4 regions of the Heliomicrobium gestii genome follow, and region 4 is predicted to be linked to each of the others. Evidence: riboswitches for the same ligand, from Rfam matches in the RefSeq annotation. Region 4 holds a riboswitch; each other region holds the start of a gene.
The links. A riboswitch is a leader RNA that binds a small molecule or an ion and turns the genes downstream of it on or off. The one in region 4 is predicted to bind cobalamin.
Positions count from the first base shown of each region.

Region 1 (7,757 bases), on a different contig from region 4:
GTGCCAATAGAGATCGAAAGAACGGCAACATCATGGGATTACTTTTCATGACAGGCGATGATGACGATGAACTTGAGCGAAAAACTGAAGATCTTATCGACGGCGGCCAAATATGATGTCTCCTGTTCATCCAGCGGCAGCAACCGCGGGCGGAAGGCGGGGACGATCGGCAGCACCGCTTCCTCGGGCATCTGCCATAGCTGGTCGGACGACGGTCGCTGCATCTCCCTGCTCAAGGTGCTCTTTTCCAATGTCTGTTGCTATGACTGTTCTTTTTGCGTCAATCGCGTCTCCAACGACGTCCCCCGGGCTTCCTTTACACCGGATGAACTGGCCGATCTGACGATCAACTTTTACCGCCGCAACTACATTGAGGGGCTCTTTCTCAGTTCCGCCATCGAGAAGGGGCCCGACCATACAATGGAACAACTGGTGCGGACCGTTCGCAAGCTGCGCAACGAATACCGCTTCAATGGCTATATCCATTTGAAAGCCATCCCCGGCGCCGACAGCCGCCTGATCGCCGAGGCCGGTTCACTCGTCGATCGGATGAGCGTCAACATCGAACTGCCCTCAAGCGAGGGATTGCGCCGCCTCGCCCCTCAGAAGAAGAAGGAAAACATCCTCAGACCGATGGGGCAGATCACCGGCGCCATCACCCAAAATCAGGAGGAGCGACGGACCTTTCGGCGGACACCCGCCTTCGTCCCGGCCGGTCAGAGCACCCAACTGATCATCGGGGCGACGCCGGAATCGGATCGGCAGATCTTCACCCTCGCCGAGGGCCTCTATCGCAAGTTCCGACTGAAGCGCGTCTACTACTCGGCTTATGTGCCTGTCAGCGGCGACCCGCGCCTGCCGGCCCTGCCGGCGCCACCGCTCTTGCGGGAACACCGGCTCTACCAAGCCGACTGGTTGCTGCGCTTTTACGACTTTCAGGCCGACGAGATCGTCGACGCCGATAACCCGAACCTGGACTTGGAGTTGGACCCAAAAACCGGCTGGGCGCTGCGTCACCTCGGCTTTTTCCCCGTCGAAGTCAACCGCGCCGACTACCGCACCCTCCTGCGCGTGCCGGGCATCGGCGTCAAGTCGGCCAAACGCATTCTTGCCGCGCGGCGGGTGGGGCCGATCCACTTCGAGCACATGGGGCGCATGGGCGTCGTCATGAAGCGGGCGCGCTACTTCATCACCTGCAAGGGCCGCTATTACGGCGAGATCGGACCTGACGCGGCCAGTCTCCGGCAGCGATTGATCATGCCGGTGCGGGGGGCGGTGAAGGGCATGGCTGGCGGAGAGCAGTTGACACTGTTTGGCGAAGAGACGGGGGCGGCCTTCGTATTGCCAACCGTTCCGCCCGTTGAGGCCCCGGCGACGCTCATGCTTCCCGAACAGCGGCAGGCAACTCAGATTCCGCCCGTTCGCTCCGTTTCTGCCGAGCCGGATAAAGCGGCATTGCCTCCTTTGATAACGGCGCCGGCGGCTTTGCCGGGTACCATGGGCAGGTCGACTCCGGCGAGTCTTGTCCATCCGGCGCTGTTCTTGCCGGCGCCTGTCGATGACCGTTGGTCTGTCGTCACAGGAGATTTATAAAGGCGCTTGGTGGCAAGCGAAAAATTGAGCGGCTATGGAGGAATTGTCCCCTTCGCCGCGAAGATACTAACGAATGAACCGAATATGTCTGGGAACAGGTCACCTGTCTGAGTGACAGGTGTGAAAAGGGAAGCCGGTGTAAAACCGGCGCGGTCCCGCCACTGTGAGAGGGAGGCCCCCGTGTGATGTCACTGGCTTGAGCCGGGAAGACGCGGAGCGGCCCATGATCTTGAGCCAGGAGACCTGCCTGTTCTGATACTGCCAATGTACCTACGCGGATAGGGAGGTGGTCTGCTTTGCCGTTCATGCATTGCTCTCAGGGGATGCGTCACGGCCCGAGTGAACCATAACCTTAGCCGAAAGGCTGAGGTTTTTTCTGTTCTAAGGGCCGATCACGCATGGTATCGGTTTCCCGTTCATAGGAACGGAATGACAATGGAATCGCACGAACAGGTCGCCTGCCATTCGGCAGGCGTGAAAAGGGAAGTCCGGTGTGAAGCCGGCGCGGTCCCGCCACTGTAAGGGTGTGATGCGGCTCATCGATGTCACTGGCAATAGCCGCCGGGAAGACAGAGCCCCAGATGACCCCGAGCCAGGAGACCTGCCTGTTCAAAATCACCGATCGCACCTACGGAGGATAGGGAGGTGAAGCAGGCAAAAAGCGCCGGTAGGGCGCTTGGTGTTCTGCCTCCTTCTACCCCCAGTTGATTGGCTGGGGGTTTTTGCATGGCTGTTTTTTCTATGGACTTTACCCGCTGCATGAGCAGAAAAAGGAGGGCGCAGCATGTTATACCCTGGCGTCACGACCGGGATCGGAAGTCTGCCCCACGGAGATCTGGAAAGCGCCATGGCCGTTATCCGCGAGTACTGCCCCGAGATGCCCCATTGGCCTCAACTGCGTTCGCCCCGGAACGGCGACAGTCTTATGGCGGCCGCATTATCTCCATTGGAGCGGGTCGGACTGATCACCGGAAATATGAAGGGCTATCCGGTGATCGATATGGGCGCAAATAGCTTTCGAGACGCTTTGGCCGCTTTTTACGAAGCCTATGAGAACGAGGCCGCCTGCTGGATTCACCTCCATGAAGATTCCCCTTTTCATATCGATCTGGACAGCTATCTCGCATTCAAGGACGTCCTCACCGATGAACGTAACCGGTGGGCGGACATGGTCGCCCTCAAAGGGGAAGTCCTCGGACCGCTCACCCTCGCACTGAATATCGTCGATGGCAACGGGCGCGCCATCCTTCATGAACGCCTCCTCTGGGATGTGCTCTGCAAGAACTGCGCCATGAACGCCGCCTGGCAGGTGAAGGACCTGCGCCGTACGGGCCATCCCGTGCTGTTGATGATCGACGAACCGGCCATGCTCGGCTTTGACGACTGTGAACAGGAAACGGTCAATGATGATGACCTGCAGAAAGGGTTGCAGCAGATCATCACGGCCATCCAGCGAATGGGCGGGCTTGCCGGTGTTCATGTCTGCGGGCCTGCCGACGGGGCGCTTCTCTTTGCCAGCGGCGCCGACATCATCGGATTTGACGCCTATCGCTCCATGGACACAATCAACCGTTCTATCCCCGAACTGATCGCCTTTCTCGAACGGGGCGGCTGGCTGGCCTGGGGCATCGTGCCTGTCACGGGCGCTTTTTCCCAAGAAACGGCCCTCTCTCTGACAAAGCGGCTTCACGAACAGATGAGTGAATTGACCCGTCTCGGTGTTCCCGAAGCGCTGCTCTACCGGCAAACGGCGCTCACGCCGGCCTGTGGGATGGCCCGTCTTTCCGAGGCGGAAGCCGAGGCTGTGTATGGGCGGCTCCGGGAGGTGTCGACGCTCTGGGGTTGGTATTGACGGCGCCAGCGCCGGGCTGCTGGCAGCCTCTGCTCCCGGGATTGAACGGTCGCCTCGAAGGGGACTGCATTCTCGTGACCGCCGACGCCCCCTGGCGCTGCGCCAGTTCCGGAATCCTCGGCGGGGGAATCGGCGAAAAGCGATTTTTTGTCAACCGCCAGGTTCACAAAGACTATGACGAGCGTCAGCCCCGGCGCGAACTGATCGCTTTTTTACGGGACAACTTTCCCGATTGTCCGATCGAAGAGACGACAGCGTTGATGACCGCCGCCTGGGTATCCCAGGCGGCCTGGGTCCAGCGCCGTTGTGGCGATACGAATATCGCCGTGGTGGTAACGGCGGGTGTGAGCAATGCCTGCGCCACCGGTATCACCCCCTGCTGGGAAGGGTTGCCCATGCCTGGGACGATCAATTTGATGGCCTTTCTCGATCAAAGCCTCACCGACGGGGCATTGATCAACGCCGTGCAGACGCTCACAGAAGCGAAAAGCCGGACACTGCGAGAATTGGGCATCCGTTGTCCCCAGACAGGCGCTTGGGCCACCGGCACGGGCACCGACGCCGTCGTGGTGGCTTCCCGGACCGGCGGCGCGCCGCAAGAGTACGCCGGACCGACGACACGCATCGGGACGCTGCTCGCCGCCGCCATCAGCGCCGCCCTTTCCCAGGCCGTCCGAGCCTATTTGCAGGCAACATCTCGCGCCTGAACGTGACGAGTGAAGCCCAGAAAGGGAACTGTCATCGGTGAGAAGAATCAAAATGAATGAGAGGATTGATCCTGTTGCGCCCCTTGTATCGCATCCATCGGAGCAGCCGCAAATCAGTCGCGCTGATCCTGGCATTGCTGCTTTTATGGAGTTGTTGCTTTCCCTTCGTAGCAGCCCAAGCCGCTGCGGACGATCCGGCTGTCAAGGCCGGTGAACTGGCCGCTAAGGCTGTTGATTTCATCCACGGCAAAGGGCAGAACGGTGAAAGCATCGACGGGTATACGGCAGCCACCCTGATCGCGGCCAAAGAGGATTTAAGCGCCGCCAAGTGGACACCGCCCTACTCTATATCGGTGAAAGGACAACTGCTCGCCGAGGCCGACGCATTAACCATCGGCCATGAAGTCGGAAGTTCGAACAACCTGATTACATACCTGTTGGCCAACCAAAACGCCGACGGCAGCTTCGGCCCCTACGCGAACGAATACGGCACAAAAGTCAACATTGAAGCCCTGGCCCGGATCAAGGACGACCTGCCAGCGGGGGCACTGAAGGAACGGGTCGTACAGGCCCTTGCCAAGGGGGGTGGCTTCCTGCGCGACCGCTATGCCCAGAGCAGGGAGACCTATTCCAACGGCGGGTTCGCCACTTTTGACGCTCGCTTCGTCGCTTCCCTGACCCTTGCTGGCGCAGACCTGGCCCAATCCCCCTGGCTGCGCGACGGAAAGACGCTGCGCGATCAGGCGGTTAGTGACGCCGTCTATGCCGCCGAGAACCCCGCCGGCCGTAGCGCCACCGAGTTGGCCAAACACCTGACAGCCCTATCTCTCCTCCAACCGGGTCATGAAAAAATCGACCTGTTGGGGAACGCCATTCGCGGCCAACAGCAGACCGTCGGCGACAGCGTCTACTTCGGCGCTTCCATTTATGATGATGTGGCTGTGCTCAGCGCCCTCGGCCAAGGCAACCAACTGGGGGATATCGATCCCGTCAAGGCGCTTGCCTATCTCAATATGTATCGCACCGCCCACAGCGATGACTGGGGAACGCCGGCCGGCGTCGCTTACGGCAGTTACAGCCCGGAAGAGCCGGAGTTGACGGCTCAAGTCCTATCGGCCCTCTCCGGCTTCACGCACGGGAGAGATGTCGATGCCGCCGTCGCCGACATTGAAACCTATCTGAAGTCGATACAGCGCAAGGACACCGCTGCCATCCCCGTTTCCGGCGACAGCAGCACCACCACCGCCGAAACGCTGATCGCCTTGAAACGGTTGGGGCTGACTTTCGACCAATACGCCCGAGTCGATACCGGATGGGCGAAAGAGCCGCCGGTCAAACCGTTGGCCCTTTCCCTCCTGGCCATGGAAGCGCTCAAGGAAGGTGATCGCGCCAACAGACTGGCCGATATGCTGCTGGCGCGCCACAGTCCGCAGCAGGGCTTTTCCAACAGCATCTACAGCGATGGCTGGGCCTATCTCGCCTTAGGGGAAGCCGGTAAAAACGGGACGATCAAGGATGATGCCCGCGCCTATCTGCTGGGCAAGCAACAGCAGAACGGCGTCGACAAAGGCGCCTGGGGGGAGAGCTTCGGCAGCGTCTTCTACCCCGATTTCATGGCCACCGCCCAGGCGATCCGGTCGCTGAAAAGTTTGCCTGCCGTCGATAACGACACCGATGTCCAACAGGCCATCGCCGACGGGCTGGCCTATTTGAAGAGCAAACAACAGGTCGATGGCGGCGGTTTCGGCGGCCCCTATGACGATCCGGTCGTCGATACGGCAGAGCTCGTCATCACCATGAAAAAGATGGCCCTCAATCCCGCCGACTTGAAAGACAGCAACCAGCACAGCCCCGTCGACTGGATGTTGACGAAGGCTCTCAATGATGACGGCAGTTTTGGCGGCAGCCGGAATGTCTTTGGCGCGACAGAAGCCTTAGCGGCGTACCTGGCCTTGGGAGCGCAACTGAACGGCGGTGGAACCGGCGGCGGAACAGGCGGTCCGACAGATCCGCAGGGCGACTCAGCCGAAGTGAATGTGGCCGTGATCGGTCCGGCGGGCGAGAAACTCTTCGGACCTGCCACGGTTACTGTTCGCCGTGATGGGCGTTGGGGAATGACCGCCCTCGGGACACTGGAAGGCGCCAGTGTCAGTTACACGGAACGGAGCGGCTTTGTCACAGCCATCGCCGGCCAGTCCAACCAGGGATTGTCCGGCTGGATGTTCAAGGTGAACAACGTCACCCCCATGATGGCCGCCAAAGACAAGGCGATAAAAGGGGGAGACAAGGTCATCTGGTGGTACAGCGTCGACATGAACAACACTGGTCCGACCTGGTCGGATGTGGTCAGCGGCAAGAACCTGGGAGGGGGCCAAACAGGCGGCGCCGTCCCTGCCGGTGTCAACGAACAAAACAGCCGCCTTCCGAAAGCCTTGCAGGTGACGAACAAGGCAATAGAGGCATTGGAAAACCTGAAAAAAGACGCTCCGATGGCGCAAGCAACGCCGTTGGCCGCCGCTGGTCCCCAATTGGCCCTTCTGCAGGTGGTTGGCGAATACCGGCCCCTCTCGGATCAGGCCTATCAACAGCAGCAGCGGGAACTGACCGAGAATCGAGTGGCCTTGCAGCAGGAAGTGAAGGCCGATCAGGGCGCCGTACTCGCCGACGCCAAGGGAGAAATCGCCCTGGCCGTGCCCGCCAACGCGTTGAGCGGGGACACCAAACTGACCATCCAAGAAATTGCAGCCCCTTCGTCAACGGATCCGTCGGCTCAACAAGCGCCTTCAGGATTCGCCTTCCTTTCTCCCACTTATCGGTTTGGTCCTGACGGCACGACCTTCGCCAAACCGGTCACCGTCGCCTGGCGCGTGGCTCTGCCGCCGGCGGTGAAACCGGAGGACCTGGCCCTGGCGGTGTTCGAGGAGAAAACAAAAGCCTGGATGAGGTTGCCCGCCGTCTTCGACGGGACAAAAGGCGTCTTCCTGGCGCAACTTCCCCATTTTTCCGACTATGCCCTGATGGTGAAAAAATCCGTCGAAACCGTTCCGGCGGCAGCCAACAAGGTCCAAGCCGTTTTTGTCGATCTGGCGGGATTCGAATGGGCCGCCGAAAGCATCCGGCGCTTGTCAGACGCCGACATTCTCCGCGGTGTAGCGCCCGATCGATTTGAACCGCAGCGGACGGTGACCCGGGCGGAGTTCGCCGCTCTGCTCGTCCGTTGCCGGCAACTGCCCGCAACGGGTCAGGCGAATTTCCGCGACGTCCAGCCCGATGACTGGTACGCCCCGCCGGTGGCCGCCGCTGTCCAGGCCGGCATCGTCAAGGGTGACCCTGACGGCGCCTTTCGTCCTGTCGATCCCGTCACCCGAGAAGAGATGGCCGTCATGGTCGGCAAGGCCTTGCACTGGCAGACGGAAGAGTCGGCAGCGATCTCCTTCATCGATCAGGAATCCCTCTCTCCCTGGGCGCGCCCTTGGGTGGCGCAAGCGGTGCGGCTGGGGCTGCTGCGCGGCTACGCAGACGGCAGCTTCCAACCGCAAGCGAAAGCCAACCGGGCGGAGGCGGCGGCGCTCGTCGATAAGCTGATGAAGCAGACGCCTGCGGCG
Region 1 covers NZ_WXEX01000015.1:72,572-80,328, reverse strand. The annotation lists gene GTO89_RS15220 (putative DNA modification/repair radical SAM protein) at 67-1,593, shown strand; cobalamin riboswitch at 1,673-1,858, shown strand; cobalamin riboswitch at 2,028-2,216, shown strand; gene GTO89_RS15215 (uroporphyrinogen decarboxylase/cobalamine-independent methonine synthase family protein) at 2,378-3,445, shown strand; gene GTO89_RS15210 (adenosylcobinamide amidohydrolase) at 3,436-4,152, shown strand; gene GTO89_RS15205 (S-layer homology domain-containing protein) at 4,209-7,757, shown strand, end outside.
Region 1: linked by a shared signal. The riboswitch ahead of GTO89_RS15215 (uroporphyrinogen decarboxylase/cobalamine-independent methonine synthase family protein) and the one ahead of GTO89_RS09885 (energy-coupling factor ABC transporter permease) in region 4 are both predicted to bind cobalamin.

Region 2 (7,757 bases), on a different contig from region 4:
CACGCTGTCGCCCACATCGACGATGCTGGCGTCGCTTTGTTTGAAGACGACGGCGGCGATGGAGGGTTGGCCGTTGACACGGCTGATCGTGCGCACCTCATGGAGGCTGTCGCTGACGGTGGCGATGGCTTTTAAGGGGATTTTGGAGCCGTTCGCCAGGGGGATCTGGATGTTTTCCACATCCTTGACTGTCTTGAACTGGCCCATGACGCGGACGTTGTATTCCAGGTCAGGGCGATCCAGGCGACCGCTCGGTTGGTTGATGTTCTCGTTTTTGAGCAGATCGCTCACTTTTTTGACAGACAGGCCGTAGCCTTCCAGGCGGGACTTGTCGATGTCGACCTGAATTTCCCGTTTCTGACCGCCGATGAGCTTTACGTCGGTCACGCCGGAGACCTTGAGCAGTCGCTCCTTCAGCACATCTTCTGCCAGGTCATAGGTCTCTTGGGCCGGCCGGGAACTTTTTAAGGCTAAGGTCATCACCGGGGCGGCGTTGAAGTCCATCTTGATGACGACAGGATCCTTGGCGTCATCCGGCAACTGCCCCTTCACCGAGTCGACCTTCTTCTGCACGTCGTTGGCCGACTGGTCGGCGTTGGCCGAGAGGGAGAACTGGACGATGACGACGCCAAAGCCTTCCGAAGCCTGTGAAGAGATGGTGTCGACTTTGCTGATGGAGGATACGGCTGATTCGATGGGTTTGAGGATCTGGCTCTCCACTTCTTCGGCGCCGGCGCCGGGATAGGAGACGCTGACAGAGATGTAGGGCGCGTTGACGTTCGGGTACAGATCGACGCCGAGCATGCGGTAGCTGTAGAGACCGAGCACGACAAACATGAGGACGATCATGCTCATGGCGACAGGCCGCTTGACGGCGAATTGTGTTAGGCTCATCGATTACACCTGCCCTTTTGGCGCCGTCGCTCCCGTGTCGGCGCCAGGGCTGGCTGTCGCCGGCTGCGCCTCCTTGATGGCGACGGGCGCGCCATCAGCCAGGGTCATTTGACCGCCTGTGGCCATCATCTCGCCGTCTTTGAGGCCGTCGAGAATCTCGACTCGTTTGCCATCGGAGAAACCGGTCTTCACTTTGCGCTCGACCGCCTTGTTGTCGGTGATCACAAAGAGAATCGGCGCGCCGCTGCGCATGACGACGGCTTCCGCCGGCGCCGTCAGGGCGTTCGTTTTGTGGGCGGTGGCCAGTTGGAACTCGGCAAACATGCCGGGCTTCAATATGTAGTCTCCGTTGTCGACGGCGATCCAGATGGGGAAGGTCTTCGCCTTCTCATCGGCGGCAGGGCTCACCTTGGCGATGCGACCCTTGAAAGGTTTGTCGCTGGCGGCGGCCACCTTGACCTCCACCTCTTGGCCGGGCCGGACGCTGTTGACATCGCTCTCTGTCAGATCGGCCTTCACCTCAACCGTGTCGATACGGACCACATTGAAGGCTGTCGCCGTATTGGAGACATACTCGCCCACATTCACGTTCCGTGCCGAGACGATGCCGGAGATGGGCGAGCGCAGCACGGCGTTTTCCAGATCGACCTGGGTCTGGCGGACCTGGGCCTGGCTTTGATTCAACTGGGCCTGGGCCGAGGCGACGGAAACCTCGTCAGAGGCGCACCGTTTTGTCGACGTGTCCAGGGAGCTCTTAGCCGCATCAAAGTCGGACTGGGACGTGGCGCCGGCGTCAAAGAGCGCCTTTACCCGGTCATAATGGCGTTGGGCGTCGTCGAGGGCGATCTTATCCATATCCAGCTGCAGGCGCGCCCGCTCCAGGCTGGCCTTGTTGACCTCGACACCGGCGTTGGCGGCGTCGAGCCGGGCCTGGATGTCGGCGTTGTCCAGTTCCAACAGCATGTCGCCGGCGTTCACCCGCTGCCCCACTTCGGCGTTGATGCGGGCGACTTTGCCCTGGCCCTTCGGGACCAGCTTTAATTCATCTTTTGCCGCCAGAGCGCCGCTGAAGGTCAGCACGTTGGACAGGTCTGTGCGCTCCGCCTTGGCGACCGTCACTGTCTGGGGCGGCGCTTCGGTGCTTGCCGGTTCAGGCGTTTTCCCGCAACCTGTCCCCGCTGCCAGCAGGGCGACGGCAAGCAGGCTGACGCCGATTTGTCTCTTCACCGTAAAATCCTCCTCCGCCAAATACAAATGATGCTTTCATTGACAGCCGGTACCTACCGGCCTAATATTTATCTTAGAGGCTAAAATATTTAGCGACTAAGACGATATGATCGTAAGGGAGAGGACAAGAACTGTCAAGGGAAGAAGCGGTGAAGGATCAGCAATTAAATGCCATCAAGGATTTGTTAGAGGCTTTTTTTTATAATGTCAAGTGCGCCGTCCAGGATATCGGCCCTGAATACCATCTGGGCGAAGGGCAGATCTTTCTGTTGTACATATTATTGAAGTCGGGGACCTGCAAGGCCACCGACATCGCCGACCAGATCGGGATCACCTCCGGCGCTGTGACCGGCATGATGGACAAACTGGCTGGCATGGGGCTCATCACGCGGGAGCGGTCTGAAAAGGATCGGCGCGTCGTCATGGTTTCACTGACGGATACAGGGTTGAAGACCATTCAAACGATTCAGGAGGCCCGCTTCGAGCGGTTGAATGGCCAACTGCAGGAACTCTCTGCGCTTGAGTTGGCCCAGGCGGTGGAAACGTTCCAGAAGATGAATGCAGTGTTGACACCGAGAGTGCGGAACAGCGCGGCGGAAGGTTGAGGGCGGTAGCCGAATTTCTCGCTTCGAGAAAGTAAAAGCTGATGTCGAGAAAACCGGGTTGCTCCTGTTGAAAAACAGGCTCTTTGTGACTTATAATACAAACAAAGAGCATAGCCATGTTTCAGGTGCCCCTCTTGGGGGGAGAATAGGGAACCGGGTGTGATTCCCGGACGGACCCGCCACTGTGACGAGGAGCCCTGCGCAGGTTGCCACTGGGAAACCGGGAAGGCGCGCAGCGGTGATGAATCGGAGTCAGGAGACCTGCCTGGAACATGACCGTTCATGAATGATGGCAAAGTTCATGGTTTCTTTATTGTTGCCTTGACGGCGATAGAGAAGCTATGGGCTTTTTCTTTTGCTCGCAGAATGCCCAGGGGCAATGAACTTCAAGGAGGTGGAAACCTTGGGATACAAGGGACGCGATGTGGAAGTGGTGTTTCTTTCTGACGACCAGTGCCTGGTGGTGGCCTGCGACTCCTGCGGCGCCATCGGCGGCAAGGAACGTGATGCCGTGCAGGTCCCCCCTTATATCGTGGGGATCTGCACCACCCGGGTCGCCTTGATGGAGGTGCTCGCCGTTGGCGCAGAACCGGTGGCGCTGACGGCAGCCATCGCCAATGAGCCCTTTCCCACAGGGGGTGAGGTGCTCGCCGGAGTTCGCGACGAACTCGGCGCCATCGGCAAGCGCGATCTGCCTATCGCCATCAGCACCGAAAAAAACATCCCTACGGAACAGACCGGTGTGGGGATCACCGTCGTCGGGGCTGTAAAAAGGGAGGGCCTTCGCGTGGGCGCCTCGCGGCCCGGTGATCAGGTCTATTGCCTCGGGTGGCCGAAAGTCGGCGCCGAGGTGGTGTCTGATGACGGCAAGCCCATCGCCCGGGCTGAACATGTGCGGGCATTGCTGGCCGATCCCCGTGTGCGTGAAGTGGTGCCCGTCGGTTCCAAAGGGATTCGCGTCGAGGCCGAAAACCTGGCGGCAGCCGTCCGTTGCCGAGTCGTCGGCTGGCAGGAAGACACCCCGCTGGATTTGGCTAAATCGGCGGGCCCCTCCACCTGCCTGATCTTTACCGCCGAGACATCGCCGCCCCAGATCGCCGGCGCGCCTATCCACCATCTCGGCGAATTGAAGGAGAAGGCCCGGTAAAGGTCAGGACATCACGACATCGAAGGCGCTCGTTCCGGTGATCGCCGTTCCCAAGCGATCGTCGTTCCACAGCAACAACATGCCAAAGAACAGGAAAGAAGGTTTTCAACATGAGCCACATGCCCTTGGAATACAATCAGACAGGCTTTTCCTGGAAGAGCATCCGGGGAATCGCCCTGATGGGCGTCCTGATCGCCTTGAGCGCCGTTGGCGCCATGATCAAAATCCCCAGCCCCGTCGGCACGATCGGCCTCGACTCCTTCCCCGGATTTTTCGCCGCCCTGGCCCTTGGGGCGACAGGGGGGATGATCGTCATCACCCTCGGACACCTGCTGACCGCCATGGTTGTCGGTTTTCCGCTCACCCTGCCGGTTCATCTCTTTATCGCCGCGCAGATGGCCCTGTGGGCCTGGGTTTTTCGTTGGACAAAGGAGCGGTTCGGCCTGACGGCGGCGTTCATCGCCGGTGTGTTTCTGAACGGCGTCGTCTCCTCCTTGACGATGCTGCTCATGGGCGGCTGGGCCGCCGTCGTGGCCGTCATGCCCTTTCTGGTTGTCGGTTCCGCTGTCAATGTTGGCTTGGCGGCAGCGGCGTACCGAGGGGTAAAGGGAATGCGTCTCATGTAGATACGTAGATACAAAGAATCCAACCTCGGTGGAACCGCAGGCGCTTGACTGCGGTTCTTTATTTTTGTTGTCATCTTTGTCACTTCGCCCGATGGCTGGAATTGTGTTATGATGAAATGAAGGCAGCCCTTTGCCCAATGTTTGTCACAAAAATGTATACTTTAATATAGGAAGGTCGTGTATGAGAACCCTTGAACCCCTTTTATAAACTGATCCTGACGCCGCTTATCTGGGCGACCAACTTTGTGATGGGACGGCTGCTGGTCGTCGCCATCCCCGCCTTTGCCTTATCGAGCATCCGCTTCGTCATCGCCGCGGTGATCATGTTGCCGATGGCCCTCCGCACCTATCCCATCGAGCGCATCACCCGGCGTTCCTGGGGCTGGATCACCCTCATGGCCTTGTCAGGCGTCTGCCTTTTCAACACCGTTCTTTACCTGGGACTCCGCTATACCACATCGGTAAACGCCACGTTGATCAATGCGCTGAGCCCGATGGTCACGGCCATGCTCGTCTTTCTCATCGATCGTGAAAAATTACAGCGCACCCAAGCGGCCGGCATCATCCTGTCTGTGGCAGGCGTCGCTGTCGTGGCGGCCCAGGGATCGTGGGAACGGCTGACTCAGTTGTCCTTCAATCCCGGCGACCTGCTGGTGTTGCTGGCGACGGCCCTCTGGGCGCTCTATACAATCGCCGGGCGCAAGGCGGCGCAAGACGTGCCAGTCCTGGCGGCCACAGGCTACTCCTTCGCCATCGGCGCGCTGCTCCTGCTTCCCATGGGAATTTACGACTGGAACCTTTCCGCTGCCACCCGCCAACCAGCGGCGCCATGGATGTGGGGCGCTGCCGTATACCTCGGCCTTTTTGCGTCGGTCCTCGCCTTCTACTGGTGGAACCAGGCGGTCCAAGCCTATGGCGCCACCGTATCGTCCCTCTTTCAAAACCTGATCACCGTCTATGCCGCCGCCATCGCCTATTGGGGCTTGCAGGAACCCCTTTACGGCTACCATTGGTTGGGCGCAGCGCTCGTGTTCGGCGGCGCCCTGTTGGCTTCGGGCATCTTTCAAAGCAAGAAACGGGCCGACGGCGTTGCCGCCCCCTAATCGGCAAAAAAGGAGCCTCCGAGTGTCACTTCTCGGAGGCTCCTTTTTTGCCTGATTGTGAATACGCTGATACCCCGGGAGGGGTGGCTGTGAGGGGCAGTGTAAAATAAAAAGTGCTGCCTTTGCCGAGTTGACTCTCCAGGCCGATCTGCCCGCCGTGGCCGATCACGATCTGTTTGGCGATCGCCAGGCCGAGACCGGCGCCTTCCTCCTGGCGGGAACGGTCTGCCCGGTAAAAACGGTCAAATACCTGTGCCCGCGCCGCTTCGTCGATACCCGGACCGTTGTCGACCACACGGATTTGCAACGACACAGGCGTTTTCTGGGGCAGGGGGGCCTCATCGGGGTAGATAAAGCGAAAGCATAGCCGGATCGTTCCCCCTGGTGCGGTGTATTTCAGCGCATTGGAGATCAGGTTGTTCATCACCTGTTCGATGCGCATCGTGTCCACAGAGAGAAAAAGGGCGCCGGCGGCGGGAGAGGGCAGAGCCAGCGAAGATTCAAAACGGAAGCCCCGTTGCCGGATGTCGGCGCCAAAGCGGCGAACCAGATCGTCAGCCAACACATCCGGTTGGATCCGTTTCAGATCGAAAGCGGGCTGGCCGAACTCCAATTTCGACAGTTCAAAGAGGTCCTCGACGAGTTGGTTCACCAGCAGGACTTTTTCATAAACCATCTTCAGATTTTCCGGATCGGGCGCCACGATCCCGTCCAGCATGGCCCGAAGATACCCCTGAATCGAGGTCATCGGTGTGCCCAGTTCATGGGAGATGTCGGAGACGAGACGGCGGCGCGACTGCTCCAGGCGGTGCAAGCTCCCATTGGCCTCATTGATCTCATACTCCCGTTCCTTGAGCAACCGCCCCTGGATGTCGCTGATTTTAAAAATCTTTGCCGATACCTTCAGAAGTTTTTCGTATTCTGAAGTGAGGTCGGCAAAGGTCTGCCTCGCTTCGGGAGCGGAAATGTGGACAACCTCGGCCTTCGCTGAATTCAGCACCAGGGTTTCCCTACCGAATAGCGTATTGCCATCGCCATCCCTCGGCAACGTAGGCAACTCCTTCCTGTGGCCGTATCGCCGCAAAAAGCGTCAGCCGTTGAATTTATAGCCAAAACCGCGGATGTTCTGAATGCGCTCCGGCGCCGACGGGTCGGATTTGATCTTTTTGCGGATGTTGCTGACATGGGTCATGACGGTCCGGTAGTCGCCCACATCTTCATACCCCCAGATCCGCGTGTACAGCTCTTGGGCCGTAAAGACCTGATTGGGGTGTTGAGCCAGGAAGAAAAGAAGTTGCAATTCTTTGGCCGCCAGGGAGACGGGTTGGCGGCCGACAGTGACCCGGTAGTTGGCCAGGTCGATCTCCAGGTCGTCAAAGACCAGCAGGCGGGTCGGCGCCGGTTCTTCTGCATGAGAGACCCGCCGGAAGATGGGCGCCCGGCGCAGCTTGGCCTCCACCCGGGCCACGAGCACGTTTGGGTCGAAGGGCTTGGTGATATAGTCGTCACCGCCCAGTTTCAGCGCCTGGATGATGTGCTCCGCCTCCTTCATGCAACTCATGAAGAGGATCGGCACATTGGAACAGTCGCGGATCTCCTGGCAGATCTGGTAGCCGTCCATATCGGGCAGAAGGATATCCAACAGGAGCAGGTCAGGCTGTTCGGACTCAAAGAGACGCAGCGCCTCTGAACCTGTTTCCGCCGCCGCCGTGAGGTACCCATTTTTTTCAAGATAGAGGATCAACAGTTGGCGGATTTTCGCGTCATCTTCCACAATCAGGACTTTTTTCCCCTGCATTCTATCCCTCCCGTTTCTTCCTTTTGTCTAATAGTTCGACACAATTCGTCCTGCATCCTTTTCCCTTCGCGAGCGCTTGAATGACATATCCCCTTGTGTCAATCCTTTAGATCAACTTTAGGTACTTCGCCAAGATTTTAATCAACACCGGGGCTGCTTATTTTATAATGGAAACGCGCCGATCCGTTGGGAAGCAAAAGATGATAATATGGAACCGAATCTGCGTCAAGGGAGGCAGCAATATGAACGGCAACCGTATGATTGAACTGCAGCAGGCGCTTCGCAGTGAAAACGTGTTGATCAGCTTTTCCGGACGTTTCACCCAGGGGATCATTGAGGAACTGGGCGAAGCGGTGA
Region 2 covers NZ_WXEX01000004.1:300,137-307,893, reverse strand. The annotation lists gene GTO89_RS06700 (efflux RND transporter permease subunit) at 1-894, opposite strand, end outside; gene GTO89_RS06695 (efflux RND transporter periplasmic adaptor subunit) at 898-2,121, opposite strand; gene GTO89_RS06690 (MarR family transcriptional regulator) at 2,271-2,726, shown strand; cobalamin riboswitch at 2,833-3,009, shown strand; gene GTO89_RS06685 (AIR synthase related protein) at 3,121-3,873, shown strand; gene GTO89_RS06680 (ECF transporter S component) at 3,984-4,499, shown strand; gene GTO89_RS06675 (DMT family transporter) at 4,691-5,602, shown strand; gene GTO89_RS06670 (sensor histidine kinase) at 5,628-6,650, opposite strand; gene GTO89_RS06665 (response regulator transcription factor) at 6,693-7,400, opposite strand; gene GTO89_RS06660 (SiaB family protein kinase) at 7,643-7,757, shown strand, end outside.
Region 2: linked by a shared signal. The riboswitch ahead of GTO89_RS06685 (AIR synthase related protein) and the one ahead of GTO89_RS09885 (energy-coupling factor ABC transporter permease) in region 4 are both predicted to bind cobalamin.

Region 3 (7,757 bases), on a different contig from region 4:
ATCACCCTCGTCCCCGATCCGGGATACCCCATCTACTCAGCCGGTGTTCTTCTCGCCGAAGGCGTGCCGTATCCGCTACCGCTGGAACGAGAAAAGAACTACCTGCCTGATTTTGACGCCATTCCGGAAGAGGTCTTGCAACGGGCCAAGTTGATGATCCTGAACTATCCCAGCAATCCGATGGCCGCCACGGCGGAATTGGAGTTTTTCGCTCGTGTCGTCGACTTTGCGCGCCGCAACAGCATCATCGTGTTGCATGACGTGGCCTATTCGGAACTGGCCTATGACGGCTATCGTCCTGTCAGCTTCTTGCAAGCGCCGGGGGCCAAAGAGGTGGGTATTGAGTTCCACTCTGTCTCCAAATCCTATAACCTGGCCGGCTGCCGTTTGGGCATGGCTGTGGGCAACCGGGAGGTTCTTGCCGTTCTGGCTAACCTGAAATCCAACATCGATTACGGCGTCTTTAAGGCGGTGCAATGGGCAGCTGTGGCTGCGTTGCGCGGACCGCAGGCCATGGTTGAGGAAAACGCCAAGGCCTACCAGCGCCGGCGTGATGTGCTCGTCGATGGGTTGGCTCGCATCGGCTGGCAGATGGATAAGCCGAAGGCCTCCATGTTCGTCTGGGCGCCCGTGCCAGAGGGATTTGCCTCTTCTTTCGCCTTTGCCGAGGAGCTGCTGCGGGAAACGGGCGTGCTGGTCGTGCCGGGTAACGCTTTTGGTGAGCGGGGCGAGGGGTATGTCCGCATCGCCCTGGTCGTTTCCGAGGAGCGCCTGGCCGAGGCTGTCGATCGGATCGCCAAACGGTATCGTTTCGCCGGTTGATCGAAGTCTCTCTTATGGGATAGTTCGCCTGCCTTTGACATAAAATGGTGATAAGACACAGGCAGGAGGGCGTGGCGTCATGGGAGAAGGAAATCGTGAACCGCTGGAGGCGTTGCAGGATGAAGTGGACTACCTGCGCTCGCGGCTACATCAGTTGAGGCTCAGTCGCCGCGTGTTGATGGCGTTGCTGGAGACGGTGGACAGTGAACGGCGGGACGCCATCGCTCGCCTGGAGGCCGAAAACCGCCGCCTGAGGCGCTCAAGACGGGACGATTTGGAGAAACTATCCCTGATCCGCAGTGACGACAGAAAAGTTCTTTGGATTTGCAGGAATGACTCAAAAGACGGCGAATAATTTTATGTATCACATTACGCATATTCGGGGCAGGCGTCACTCACTGTGACGCAGGGAAGTCGGTGTGAATCCGACGCGGTGCCGCCACTGTGACGGGGAGGGCGCTTCTATGACCACCGGGGAACCGGGAAGGCGAAGCGGTTGATGAACCTGAGCCAGGAGACCTGACTGCCCCCACCGCAAGAACCCGCGCGCTACGGGGGAGGTGACCGGACCGGGGAATGGTCTGTTGATTTCCCAGGTTTGTATTTGTGTCAAATCCCACACCTTGCAAAGGGGTGTGGTTTTTTTATGGGCGGGGAGAGTGGGAACAACTGCGAAAAGGCTACACGACAGGATCCTGCGCTGCCGCTGCGGCCAAGGCGGCGACAGGCTTCCTCTACGGAACGCTTGCCGGGACAACCATTGACGCGACAGAGCTTCCCGCTGATTCGAAGATGCCGATCGACATCCCGCTGCCGCTGGGCGGCCGGTTGATCGTCCAAGCGGAGCGGGTGGAAGAGCAGGCGCCTTCTGTTGCCGTGAGCGAGAGCGTCACCTGCCAGGTGATCAAAGACGGCGGTGACGACCCTGACGCCACCCATGGCTTGGCGATTCGCGTGACCGCCTTGCCTGCGCCGGACGGGATACACATCGACGGGGGGCTGGGCGTCGGTCGGGTGACCAAGCCTGGCTTGGCCATACCGGTTGGGGAAGCGGCCATCAATCCGACGCCGCGCGCCATGATCACCGCCGCTGTGGGGGAAACGCTCCCTCCTGGACGGGGGGTTCGCCTGATCGTCTGGGTTCCTGAGGGGGAACGGGTCGGCCCATCGACATTAAATCCCCGCTTGGGCGTTGTTGGCGGCATCTCCATCTTGGGAACGACGGGCATCGTCAATCCCATGTCAGAAGAGGCCTTCAAACACAGCCTGGAACCGCAGATCGATGTGGCTCTTGCTGCCGGTCACCGGACTCTCCTGCTCACACCGGGTCACATGGGGCGGCGGGGATTGGAGCAGCGGGGAGCGCCCTCAGACGCCGTCGTGCTGACGAGCAACTTCATCGGTCATATGCTGGACGCCTGCGCCCAAAAAGGCGTCCGGGAGGTTCTGCTCTGGGGGCATGTGGGCAAGCTGGTCAAGGTGGCTGGCGGCATCTTCCACACCCACAGCCGGATCGCCGACGGGCGCCGAGAGATCATCGCCGCCCATGCCGCCGTCTGCGGACTGCCCCTTGAACTCGTCAAGGAGCTGTTGGAGGCCAACACGGCGGAAGCGGCGGTGGACCTGCTGACGAAGGCCGGACGACGCAACTTCTTCGATCACCTGGCCGATGTGGCTGCCGAAAAGGCGGCTGAACGTTTTCGCGGAACTGTTTCTGTCATATTCACAGATTTGAAGGGAGAACCGCTAGGGTGGAGTCGTCAAGCAACGCTTCCGGGACTGGACCGGGATTTCCGGTCACCGTCGTCGGCATCGGACCCGGCACAGACGAATATTTGACACCGGCCGCGCTGCAAGCCGTGGAGGAGGCCGATGTGCTCGTCGGAGGTCCTCGCGCGCTGGCGCTTTTTGCCAGATTCAACAAACCAGGCCGGATCATCGACCGCCATCTAAACGAACTGATCGAGTATATCGCTGTTGAGCGGTTATCAGGGCGTGTCGCTGTCCTCGTCTCCGGCGATCCCGGCTATTACAGCCTGTTGCCCCGTCTCACCGGCGCCCTCGGCGCCGAAGCGCTCCGGGTCATCCCAGGACTTAGTTCCTTGCAGATGGCCTTTGCCCGTCTCAAGCTGCCCTGGCAGGAGGCGACATGGAAGAGCATGCACGGTCGCCCTATGGAGGATGTCCTTGCCGCCCTCGACCATGCGGGCTGGGTTGCTTTCCTGACCGATCCGGACCATTCACCGGAAGCCATCGCCGCCTACCTGGATGCTCGGGGGGAGGGGGAGCGACGGGCTTTTGTGACGCGGAATCTTGGCTATGAAGACGAAACCGTCGAAGAGGGTACTGTACATACAATTGCACTCGTGAACACAGGCGCGTACAGGCCGGCTGTGTTGATCGTCCGTGGGGGCGTTGACGCCCGAACGGACCGCCGGGAGGGGATGCAACCGAATCCCCTTCCGGCGATCCTGCCAGGCGACGGTTCGATGGGCTCTTCCCCTTCGATCGCCGCCATCGGATTGCCTGATGACGTCTTCATCCGAGGTCAGGTTCCCATGACCAAATCGGACATCCGGGCGCTCACCCTGGTGCGAGCGCAGATCGGCCCTGGTGATATCGTCTGGGATGTCGGGGCCGGCACCGGATCGATCAGTGTGGAAGCGGCCTTGCAGGCGCGGGGCGGCCAGGTCTTCGCTGTCGAGCGTGGCCTGGTCGGTTGTGACCTGATCGAAGCCAACGGGCGGAAGCAGGGCGTGGACAATCTCGTCGTCGTGGCGGGCGAAGCGCCAGAGGCCTTAGGCGACCTGCCGGCGCCGAACGCCGTGATCATCGGCGGCTCCGGCGGAAAATTGCCTGAGATCCTGGAGACCATCTGGCGCCGGCTGCAAACGGGCGGTCGGCTCGTCCTCAACGCCGTCACCGTCGAGACGGTGGCCATGGCTACCCATTGGTTGAAACAAAAGGGAATTCCCTTTGAAGCAAGTCAAATTCAGGTGAACCGCCTGGACCCGGTCGGTTCGGTTCACCTGTGGAAGAGTCAGAACCCCGTGGTCATCATCTGGACCCGAAAGGAGAGTGGCTGAATGCTGGGAAGATTTTACGGCATCGGCGTCGGGCCGGGCGATCCGGCGCTGCTGACGCGGCGGGCCGTCGCCCTGTTGGAGACAACGCCGGTGATTTTTACGCCTCGTGGCAAAGGGGGCGGCGAAGGGGTGGCCTTGACCATCATTCGCGATGTTTTGCCGGAGACGACAGTGGTGGCGCCGCTGCACCTGCCCATGACCCAGGATGATCGTCTCTTGCGGGACGCCTGGGAGCAAGCGGCGCGGCAGATTTACGATGTGTTGTCTGCCGGCAAAGACGCCGCCTTCATCACCATCGGCGACTGTCTGCTTTTCTCCACCTATGGCTACCTATTAAAATCGCTTCGGGCGATTGACCCCGCCATCATCGTCGAGAGCGTGCCGGGCGTGACCTCCTTTTCCGCCAGCGCTTCCCGGCTGAATCTTCCCCTTGCGGAAGGAGAGGAACCTTTGCTTGTCGTCCCGGCTTTGCGGGATCCCGAGGAACTGCGACCGCTCTTGCGGCAGTTTCCCAACCTGGTTCTGATGAAAGTGGCTTCTCGCTTCGACGAGATCTTCCGGGTGTTGCAAGAGGAGGGGCGCGCTGAATCAGCCGCCTTTGTGACCCGCTGCGGCACGCCGGAGGAACAGATCGTCACCGATCTGGCTTCCCTGGTTGGGCAGAAGCTCGATTATCTCAGCCTGTTGATCGTTAAAGAAAAGGGGGTGCCAGTATGATCAGCTTTATTGGCGCAGGACCGGGCGATCCCGATCTGATCACTGTCAAGGGACAGAAGCGCCTCGCTGAGGCCGATGTGGTCATCTTCGCCGGATCGCTCGTCAACCCGGCCGTCCTGCATGTTTGCAAGGCTGGCGCGGAGATCCACGACAGTGCTTCCATGACCCTTGAAGCGGTGCTGGCCGTCATGAAGCGGGCGGTGGGCGAGGGAAAAAAGGTGGCGCGGGTGCATACGGGCGATCCCAGCATTTACGGCGCTATCCGTGAACAGATGGACGCCCTTGACGAACTGGCCATCCCCTATGAGGTGATCCCTGGTGTCAGTTCCTTCTTAGCCGCTGCGGCGAGCCTGCGCAAGGAATTTACCCTGCCTGATGTGTCCCAGACGGTGATCATCACCCGCTTGGCCGGCCGGACGCCGGTGCCGGAAAAGGAATCCCTGTCCAGCCTGGCGCAGCACAAAGCGTCCCTGTGCATCTTTCTTAGCACCCATCTGCTGGATCAGGTGACGGCTGAATTGATTTCCGGCGGCTATCGGGAAGACACGCCGGCTGCTGTCGTCTATAAAGCCTCCTGGCCTGACGAGAAAGCGGTTCAAGGCACCTTGGGCGACATCGCCGGCAAGGTGGCCGAGGCAGGAATCGCCCGGACGGCCATGATCATGGTCGGCCAGTTTCTCGAAGGCCCCTATAGCCGTTCGCTCCTCTATCACCCCGAGTTCACCCACGGATACCGGGAGGCGGAACGGGGGAGCGGCCAGTGAACGTGCTGGCGTTGACGCCAGGGGGAAGCGCCCTGGCGCAGCGCATCGGCGCGGCCTTTCCGGAGGCGCGCCTGTGGCTGCCGGCTGCCTGTGCTGAAGACGTCGGTGGCGCCGGAGACGCCGGTGACACTGACACTACGAGAAGGGAAAGACCTTCAGAGGGGCCTGTCGCCGCTGTTCCGGCCGGGGAAGCGATCACGCGCTGGCGGCCACCTTTGCGGGAGACCTTCGGTCAAATTTTTGCCGAGGGAAAACCGCTCCTGTTCATCGGCGCTCTTGGCATCCTTGTGCGAATGCTGGCGCCGCGGATCGCCGACAAACGCACCGACCCGCCGGTGATCGCCCTTGATGAAGGGGGGCGCTTCGTGATCAGCATCCTGTCCGGTCACTGGGGCGGCGCCAACGAACTGGCAGAAGAGGTAGGCCGGCGCATCGGCGCCGTTCCGGTGATCACGACGGCGACCGATGTGAATGCATTGCCGGCTGTCGATACCTTCGCCCGCCGCTGGGGCGCCCGCGTTGAACCGTGGGGGGCCGTAAAAAAAATCGCCTCGGCCCAACTGCGGGGCGAACCGGTTGAGTGGCTTGCCGACGAACGATTCTTGCCCCTTTTGAACGAATTGGAAGGGGCCTTTCCCTGGCAGCCACGGCGAGAGTCACTGCCGACCGGTTCGCCCGCGGAGGCAACGCCTTCGGGCAAAAGGGAAGCAGCGGCCCGGCGGGTGCTGTTCTCTTCCCACTGGGATGAGCCGCCCGTCGATCTCCGGCTTTTTCCCCGCTCTATCGTCGCCGGGATCGGCTGTCGCCGCGGTGTCTCCCTGGAACAGGTGCTGCGAGCCTTCCGGGAAGCCTGTCAAGCAGCGGCTGTCCATCCCCACTGCCTGGCCGCCATCGCCAGCGCCTGGGTGAAGGCCGAAGAAAAGGCACTGCTCGACCTGGCGAAGGAGTACAAGGTGCCCTTTTTGACCTTTTCCGCCGACCAAATCCAAGCCTGCTGCGCCAGCCACCGGGAGATCGGCGGTTCCCAGTTTGTGACTGACGCGATTGGAGTGAAAGCCGTATGCGAACCGACTGCGCTATTGACGCACCCGCAAGCGCGACTTCTTTTGAAGAAAAGGGCTGTCGGCCCAGTGACTGTGGCGCTGGCCGAGGTACCTTGGCCGTCATCGGATTGGGACCGGGCAACCGCGACCAGATGACAGGACGGGCGCTGCAAGCCATCGCCGAAGCTGACGCGATTGTCGGCTACAGCACCTATGTGAAGCTGATCGAGGACCTGATCGAGGGAAAAGATGTGCGCGCCTCGGGCATGCGCAAGGAGATCGACCGGGCTTGCCTGGCCGTCGATCTGGCGCTGGAAGGAAAAGCGGTTGTTGTCGTATCCAGCGGCGACCCTGGCGTCTATGGCATGGCCGGCGTGGTCCTGGAAGCGGTGCAACAGCGGGAAGCGCAGGGGAAAGTCGCCGTTGAGGTGATCCCCGGCGTCACCTCGGCCACCGCCGCCGCCGCCGTTCTCGGCGCGCCGCTGATGCATGATTTTGCCGTCATCTCCCTCAGCGACCTGCTCACCCCCTGGGATCTGATCCGGCGGCGCGTTGAGAGCGCTGCTGCTGGCGACTTCATCATCACCCTCTACAACCCGAAAAGCACCAAGCGGGTGCACCAGATTGAAGAGGTTCGCCAATTGTTGCTTCAGCACCGTTCTCCGGAGACACCGGTCGGCATTGTTCGCAACGCCCGCCGGGAGGGGGAGGAACGGGTACTCACCACACTGGGCGAGTTTTTGGAGCACCCCATCGACATGTTTACCGTTCTGGTCATCGGCAACTCCCAGACCTACATCCGGGACGGTTGGATGATCACCCCGCGGGGATACCGCTGGTGATCTGGGTTGTCGCCGGAACAAAGGATGCTCGCCACCTGATCGAGAGGATATGGACGGCGGGACTGCCCGTGTTCGCCAGTGTCGTGACTGAATATGGCGCGCAGCTTCTTCAGGCCTCTTTTTCGGGTGCGGTGCCCATCCATCAGGGAGCCATGGATCTCCCGGCGATGACCGCCTTTGTCCGGGAGAAAGGAATCAGCGCCGTGATCGATGCCACCCATCCCTTCGCCCGCGCCGTGTCGGAGAATTTAATGCAATTGGCCGCTGGCGAGCGCATCGCCTATCTTCGCTATGAGCGACCTTCCATCGGCCTTGCCGAATACGCCGATCTGATCGCAGTGGGAAACTGGGAAGAGGCCCTTGCGGCGCTCGCGGCGGCCCGGGAAGGGGATACCGTGTTCCTGGCCACGGGCAGCCGATCGCTCCCCCAGGTGGTGCCGCCATTGCTGCAAAAGAAGCTTCGCCCCGTCGCCCGGATCCTGC
Region 3 covers NZ_WXEX01000010.1:28,108-35,864, forward strand. The annotation lists gene GTO89_RS11920 (LL-diaminopimelate aminotransferase) at 1-822, shown strand, start outside; gene GTO89_RS11925 (translation initiation factor 2) at 902-1,177, shown strand; cobalamin riboswitch at 1,192-1,363, shown strand; gene cbiD (cobalt-precorrin-5B (C(1))-methyltransferase CbiD) at 1,429-2,661, shown strand; gene cbiE (precorrin-6y C5,15-methyltransferase (decarboxylating) subunit CbiE) at 2,574-3,908, shown strand; gene cobI (precorrin-2 C(20)-methyltransferase) at 3,909-4,625, shown strand; gene cobM (precorrin-4 C(11)-methyltransferase) at 4,622-5,389, shown strand; gene GTO89_RS11950 (cobalt-precorrin 5A hydrolase) at 5,386-6,588, shown strand; gene cobJ (precorrin-3B C(17)-methyltransferase) at 6,585-7,274, shown strand; gene cobK (precorrin-6A reductase) at 7,271-7,757, shown strand, end outside.
Region 3: linked by a shared signal. The riboswitch ahead of cbiD (cobalt-precorrin-5B (C(1))-methyltransferase CbiD) and the one ahead of GTO89_RS09885 (energy-coupling factor ABC transporter permease) in region 4 are both predicted to bind cobalamin.

Region 4 (7,757 bases):
ATCGGTAAACAATTGGAGGCATCCGGATGGCATCCTATACCCCCGTCGATCTTTCCCGGCTGCTCGGCGCCCTTTCCATGGCCCTGGATTTCACCACCAACGGCCTCTCGCGCCACCACCGCCGGGTCGCTTACATAGCAGTCACACTGGGACGGGCGATGGCGCTTCCGGTCAAACTACTGAAAACCCTCTACTGTGCCGCCAGCATTCACGATATCGGCGCCGTCACCTTCGCTCAAAAGAGCGACCTCACCCGCTTTGAGATCCATTCGCCCAAAAGCCATTGCCAGATCGGAAAGCGGATGCTGGCGAGTTCGCCCCAATTACAAGACATCGCCATCATCATTGAACACCACCATGACCGGTGGGATGAGCCTGGCCGGGACGATTCAACGGTCGATCCCGAACTTCTGCTGCTCGGCGACCTGATCCACCTGGCTGATCGCATCGAAATCCTGCTGACGCCGGCCCATATCCTCTCCCAGCGGCGCGTCATCATGGACGCCATCGGCCCCCTGTTCGGAAGCGTCTTTCGTCCCGAACTCGCCGACGCGATCACCGCATTGGCCGGACGGGAAAGCTTCTGGCTCGACCTGGACTCCCCCTTCATCGATGAACTGACCCGGCAGGCCGTAGGCGCCGACGAGCACATCATCCAACTCCCCTATTGCGAGTTGAAAGGACTTGCCTCCATCTTCGCCCGCATCATCGACAGCAAGAGCCGCTTCACCCTGCGCCACTCCCGCCTCGTATCGGCCTCAGCCACACACCTGAGTGAACTGGCCGGATTTTCCTCGGCCGATGCGGCCCGCATGGAGGTGGCCGCTCTCCTCCACGATATCGGCAAACTGAGCATCCCCGAGGAAATCCTCGAAAAGCCGACCCAACTGACGCCGGAGGAGTACCTGGTCATCAAACAACACACCTATTACAGCTATCACATCCTGAACCAGGTTCCCGGCTTTTCTGAGATCGCCCAGTGGGGCGCCTACCACCATGAACGCCTCGACGGCCGGGGCTACCCCTTTCACATCCCCGGCGACCAGCTCAGCACCGGCAGCCGGATCGTGGCCGTCGCCGATATCTTCTCGGCGCTCGTGGAAGACCGCCCGTACCGGGAGGGACTTCGTCGTGAAAAAGTCGAGTCCATCCTGAGACAGATGGTTAAAGAAAACGCCATCGACGGCGATCTGGCTGACTTGCTCTGCCAGCAGTATGAAGCATTTGAAGAGTTAAAGCACTCGATCGGGTAGGGTCAGGTAGCCTGTGCATCGCCCGAAACACCTCTTCAGCGCGCTCACAGGATACATCCTCCGCGATTTATCATTTGAAAAAGGTTGTTATTTCCAGATCATCGGAAGGACATTAGAAAAAGCCTGGTGGAAACCAGGCTTTTTTTGATGCGCCGTTATCTCAGGACCTCAATGGGTCCGTCGCCGCGTTTGAGCAGCTTTACCGACGTCTTCTTGGGAACCAACACCTTGATCATGTGGTTGATCGCCACTTCCGGATCCACCGTCTCCCCGCAGGTGTAGCAGTCAAGGGCGGCAAACCCCTTTTCGGGATAGGTGTGAATGGAGATGTGGCTCTCAGACAAAAGGACCAGGACCGTCGCGCCTTGCGGATCAAACTGTTGTTTCTGCGACGACAAAACCGTCGCCCCAGCCGCCTTGGCGGCTTCAATCATCTGTTCCTCCAGGAACCGGGCGTCGTTCAATTTTTCAAAATCAACGCCCCAGGTGTCAATGGCGACATGTCGTCCGAAAGTGGAGTAATCCATCATTTCGGCCCCCTTCCCAGCAAATTGGATGCCGGGACCTACGTGATTCATCCGGGGGTGGGTCTAGACCCGCCCGAACAAGGGCGTCGGTCTGATGCTGCAATCCAAACCCGATTTGGATGAATCCTGGTTCCCACAATGAGTATACTTATAGCATAGACGGCAGGGCAGATCAATACTTTTTTTCAGAAGGATTTTATTGTCTAAAACCGGCAACACCCTTGCCCCGTAAGCCCTGACGTGATAGGATTGCATATAGATAGTGCCTTCCATAGCTATCTGAAAAATCGAACACAGGTTGACCTTGTTGCAGGCGCCGCCAAGCGGCTGAAAAGGGAATGAGGTGCGATGCCTCAGCAGCCCCCGCTACTGTAAGGGAAGACGACCCGCCACATCATCCACTGGACGTCAGTCTGGGAAGGAGGCGGGTACGGATGACGCCCGAGCCAGGAGACCTGCCCGCAGCAAACAAAAGACCCACTTCGGGAGGAAGGGAGGGCTTTATTTTGTTGCCCATGGGGACATCCCCACCCGCGCAGATACTCGTTCATCGCGATTCCGGCGATGACTAGACACGAAGGACTTCGCAAGCATAGGATTGTGGTTTTTATCACAACTCCCGTCCGCCAGGTTGAAAAAACAAGGCCTGAAAAAAGTCTGGCCTTACTTAGATAGGAAACGTAAAAAGACCCCTACGCAAAAAGGAGTGTCTGCGAATGCATATCATGGAGGGCTACCTGCCCCTGAGCCACGCCGCCGCCTGGACAGCCGCCTCGGCCCCCTTTGTCGTCCATGGCCTGCGCGCCATCCAAAAGACCGTTCGAACCAATCCGGAAGCAAAAATGCTCCTCGGCGTCGCCGGGGCCTTCTCTTTTGTCTTGTCGGCGCTGAAGTTGCCCTCTGTCACCGGCAGCTCTTCCCACCCGACGGGAACCGGTCTGGGCGCCGTCCTCTTCGGACCCACCGTCATGACTGTCCTCGGCGCCATCGTGTTGCTCTTTCAGGCTCTCCTGCTCGCCCACGGCGGGATCACCACCCTCGGCGCCAACGTGTTTTCCATGGGCATCGTGGGACCTTTCGCCGCCTACGGCGTCTACCGCTTAGGGCAGCGGATGAACCTTTCCTCTAATATCTCCATCTTTGCCGCCGCGGCCATCGGCGACCTGGCCACCTATGTGACGACGACGGTGCAACTCGCCCTAGCTTTCCCGGACACCGCCACCGGCGTTGTTGGTTCCATCGTCAAATTCGGCTCCGTCTTCCTGGTCACCCAGATCCCTCTGGCGCTCGCCGAAGGGCTGCTGACGGTCGTCATCTTTAACGCCCTCTCGAAATACTCCGCCGCCGAACTGTCGGCGCTGAACATCTTCTCGAAAGAGGTGAAAGCATGAACGGGCTCCGGAACAAACTTGTCTTGACGACAGCGCTCCTGTTTCTGACAGGCGTTCCCCTGATCATGCACTTCACCGGCGGTTTCTCCGGCGCCGATGACCAGGCCGGTGAAATGGTTCAATCTATCGCCCCCGATTACAAACCCTGGTTCGAATCCATCTGGGAGCCTGGCGAAGAGGCGGAACCGCTGCTCTTCGGTCTCCAGGCCGCCGCAGGCGCCAGCTTCATCGCCTACTACTTCTCCCGCCGCCGCAACAGTGAGCGGGTCAGCATGAACAGCAACGTGGGCCGCAAACCTCTTGGCGATGCCTAGTTGCCGGCGATCTAACGACGCGCTGACAAACGATGTAGAAAGATGATAAAACGGGGTCAAACGTATGCTCTTCACGATCGATCAGTGGGCCTGGGCCAACCGGCTGCGGGACAAATCGCCGACCTGGAAAGGAATCGCCGCGCTCCTGGGGCTGCTGGCTAGCCTGCTCTCGCCCACCCCCTGGCTGTCCGGCTCGATCACGCTTCTCTCTGGCGCGCTGATCGTCTTCGGCGCCCGCATCCCCCTGTCCGTCTTCCTCAGACTGATGTCGGTGCCCGGCCTCTTCCTGCTCACCGGCTGCGTTACCGTGGCCCTGTCGCCTTCCCCCCTTGACCCCGTGGCGCAGGTGACCATCGGCCCCTACTCCCCTGGCATATCAGCTGCTGGTCTGCAACAGGCCGGCATCCTCTTCTTTCGTTCCCTCGGCGCCACCGCCAGCCTCTATTTTCTCGTGCTCACCACGCCCATGGTCGATGTGATTGAACTGGTGTCGCGCCTGCGGGCGCCCAAGATCGTGACAGAACTGATGCTGCTCATCTATCGCTTTATTTTCGTGCTCATGGAGACGACGCAAGCCATCCTGCTGGCCCAGGAATCGCGTCTCGGCTACGCCACCCAAGCCAACAGCCTTCGCTCCCTCGGCATCTTGGCCGCAAACCTTTTCGTCCGTTCCCTTATCCGCTCCCGGGAGCTCTACATCGCCCTGTCAGCCCGGGGGTATGAAGAGGAACTGCGCGTGTTGCCGCGGACCAGGGAGAACTCTTTTTTACGCTAGCCTGTTCAAGGCAGACCTTATCCGCTCCCTATCGGTGGAATGCCCCGTACGAAATCAGAACTCCCTAAAAAAGAGGATGGTTTACATCGTGACAGCCCTGTTGGAAACGGAACACGTGGAATACAGCTACCCCGACGGCAACAGCGGCCTTCGGGGTATTGACCTTTCCCTCACGGCGGGACGCAAGATCGCCATCGTCGGCGCCAACGGCGCCGGAAAATCGACCCTCTTTCTCCATCTCAACGGGGCCTTGAAACCGCGCCGTGGCGTCGTCCGTTTCCAGGGCCGGCCCATCGACTACTCCCGCCCAGGCTTACGCGAATTGCGCAGCCAAGTCGGCCTCGTCTTCCAGGATCCCGACGCCCAGCTCTTCTCCGCTTCCGTCGAACAGGACATCTCCTTCGGCCCCCTCAATATGGGACTTCCCGAAGCAGAAGTGCGCCGTCGCGTCGATGAGGCCATGGCGGCCACCGGTATCACCGAACTGCGCCACCGGCCCGTTCACGCCCTCAGCTACGGCCAGAAAAAACGGGTCTGTATCGCCGGCGTGGCGGCCATGCGCCCCCGCGTCATCATCCTCGACGAACCGTTGGCCTGGCTCGATCCCGCCGGAGCGAAAAGCATCCTGGACCTGCTGGAGCGTTTGAACCAGGAAGGCACGACCATCGTCATGTCCCTGCACCAAATGGACATTGTGGCCCGCTAGTCTGACGAGGTGGTCCTGTTGGATCAGGGGCAGCGGCTCTTCCAGGGAGCGCCCCGGGAACTCTTCGCCCGACGCGATCTGTTGACCCAAGCCGGTCTGGAACTGCCTTGGCCCATGGAGATGCATCAGGCCTTGATCGATCGCGGGATACTCCCCGTTTCGAATGATTCCTCCGGGATAGGCGTGCCGCTGGATCGAGACAGCCTGCTCCGGTCGCTCGAACAGGCCTGGCAAACACGCGACTGTCCAAAATAGCCCGGACAACCTGTCACGAAAATGACCCGGAACAAGGGATCTCCCATTGTTCCGGGTCATGCTTTTTTAGTCTCTTTGCGCGTTCTTTTGGCACACGACGCCCCGGCCTTGCCCGACGAAAAGGGGAGCGCCGATCCGTTGGCGCAGCCATTCGACGGCCTTCGTAGCCGCTTCCGGCACAGAAAAACCGTGGGCGAGGCCGGCAGCCAGCGCCGATGCCAGGGTGCAGCCGGTGCCATGCAGATCGGCGCCCGGCGTCCGTTTTCCCCAGATCCAGTGTCGCTCCTCCCGGCTGATCAACAGATCGACGATCCGGTCATCCGCCAGTTCAGGCAGGTGACCGCCCTTAAGCAACACCCATGTCGGCCCATACTGAAGCAGCCCTTCCGCCGCCGCCGCCATGTCCTCTATGCCGCGAATGGGCATGCCCGAAAGTGCCTCCGCTTCCGGCACGTTCGGGGTCAGCACGGTGGTGATGGGCAGCAGATCGTCCCGGAAAGCCTCCAGCCCGCCACCGACCAACAGATTGACACCGGTGCCGGAACTGAGAACCGGATCGACGACCAGGGCGGGCGCGGCGCCTTCCCGGACATAGTCGCCCCACAGGCGCCCGAGCCCGCTGATCACGGCGGGCTGCTGCAGCATGCCTGTCTTGACCACGGCCGGTCGGAGATCCCACAGGACATCGCGGATCTGTTCGAGCACCCATTGGGCAGGCAACGGGAAAAGACCCAGCACGCCGGCGCTCGTCTGGCGCGTCAGCGCCGTGACGGCAGCGCCGCCGTAGACGCCAAACTGCGCCAAGACCTTGAGATCCGCCTGAATACCGGCGCCACCGCTCGGATCGGAGCCGGCGATCGTCAACACCTTGGGCAACATGATGCTCGCTCCTGTTCACTAGCCCGGTATACAGGCTATCGAAAATGATTGTACCCTTTCGCCGCCAACGGAACGACGTTCCTGTCCGTTTCGGGAGGATAGACGGCCATGATCCCCTCGGCCTGTTCGGTCAGTCGACCGATCACCGTCACATCGGTTCCCGCGTCTTGGCGCACTTGCGCGATCAGTCCGGGAACCTGCTCCGGCGGCGCAGTAAAGATCAACTCGTAATCCTCGCCGCCGGTGAGCGCCCATGCCAACAGGTCTTGCCCGGTCGCTTCGGCCAGTCGCCGCGTCGCCGGGTGGATCGGCAACGCCGCCACATCGATTCGCGCGCCACAGACCGAGTTCCGGCAAAGGTGGTGGACCTCGCTGCTCACGCCGTCGCTCACATCCATCATCGCCGTCACCCCGCCATGCTCGACGAGGGCCATCGCTTCTGCCACCCGAGGCGTCGGATCAAGGTGCCTCGACAGCAGGAGCTTCCGGTCGGCTTCACTGACCGCCGCCATACCGGTTCCCGCTTTCTCCCTTCCCGCAGAAAGCAGCAGATGCAGCCCCGCCGCCGAGTCGCCGACAGAACCGGTCACGAGTATCAAGTCCCCCGGCGCTCCTCCCCCTCGACCGATGGGCCCTTTAACCGCCAATCCGAGCAGGGTGACGTTGAGCACCCACTTGTCGGAGCGAACCGTATCGCCACCAGCCAAGACGACGCCGTAACGAGCAGCCACCTCTCCCATGCCGGCGTAGACCTCTTCCACGTCCTCCACAGCCGCGCCGGCGGGAACGCCGATGGAGAGAAAGGCCCACGCCGGAATCCCCCCCATGGCGGCGATATCGCTGATGTTGACGGTCAGGGCCTTACGGCCGAGCAGACGCCGCCGCTCCGGCGACCAGAGGAAGTGGACGCCCTCGACAAGCATGTCTGTCGTGACCAAAAGGGACTTCCCCGCGAGCCCGTCGATCACGGCCGCGTCGTCGCCGATCCCCCAGCGCAATCGGGGGGATGCTATTGCCGACGTGAGACACCCAAGCCCCCCGCCCCGGCTGTCATCCGGCGAACCGGCAGCGGCAGACTGCCAGGCCCGGGCCAACCGTTCGATCAAGCCAAACTCGCCAACCGACGCCAGAGGGGTGCCCTCTTTTTGCCTGTTCACTGGCTCGCCTCCGTGCTCCCCGTCCGGGCCACTTCCGCGGCAATCCCTCGTGCCGCCTGTTCCGGATCGCCGGCGCTCATGATCGCCGAAACAACAGCCACACCGCGACCGCCTGCCGCCACCACCGCAGCGGCGTTGCCAGCATGAAGGCCGCCAATGCCGACAACAGGGATGGAGATTGCCCGGCAAATCGCAGCCAATCCCTCCAGGCCGATCCCCGGCGCCTCTGCTTTCGTCGGCGTCGTAAACACGGCGCTGGCGCCGACGTAGTCCGCTCCGGCCTGTTCGGCGGCGATGGCTTCTTCCACCGATGACGCTGAAATGCCGATGCAGACATCAGCCCCGAGGATTCGCCGGGCCATCGCCAAGGGCATGTCCTCCTGCCCGAGGTGGACCGCCGGGGCGTTGACCGCCATCGCCACATCGATCCGATCATTGACGACGAAAAGAGCGCCGTAACGGCGGCACAGATCATGGATCGCCTGCGCCTCTTCGACCAT
Region 4 covers NZ_WXEX01000007.1:126,940-134,696, forward strand. The annotation lists gene GTO89_RS09875 (HD-GYP domain-containing protein) at 27-1,253, shown strand; gene speD (adenosylmethionine decarboxylase) at 1,409-1,780, opposite strand; cobalamin riboswitch at 2,075-2,257, shown strand; gene GTO89_RS09885 (energy-coupling factor ABC transporter permease) at 2,497-3,171, shown strand; gene GTO89_RS09890 (energy-coupling factor ABC transporter substrate-binding protein) at 3,168-3,485, shown strand; gene cbiQ (cobalt ECF transporter T component CbiQ) at 3,550-4,260, shown strand; gene GTO89_RS09900 (energy-coupling factor ABC transporter ATP-binding protein) at 4,349-4,966, shown strand; gene GTO89_RS09905 (hypothetical protein) at 4,985-5,221, shown strand; gene thiD (bifunctional hydroxymethylpyrimidine kinase/phosphomethylpyrimidine kinase) at 5,288-6,100, opposite strand; gene thiL (thiamine-phosphate kinase) at 6,136-7,257, opposite strand; gene thiE (thiamine phosphate synthase) at 7,254-7,757, opposite strand, start outside.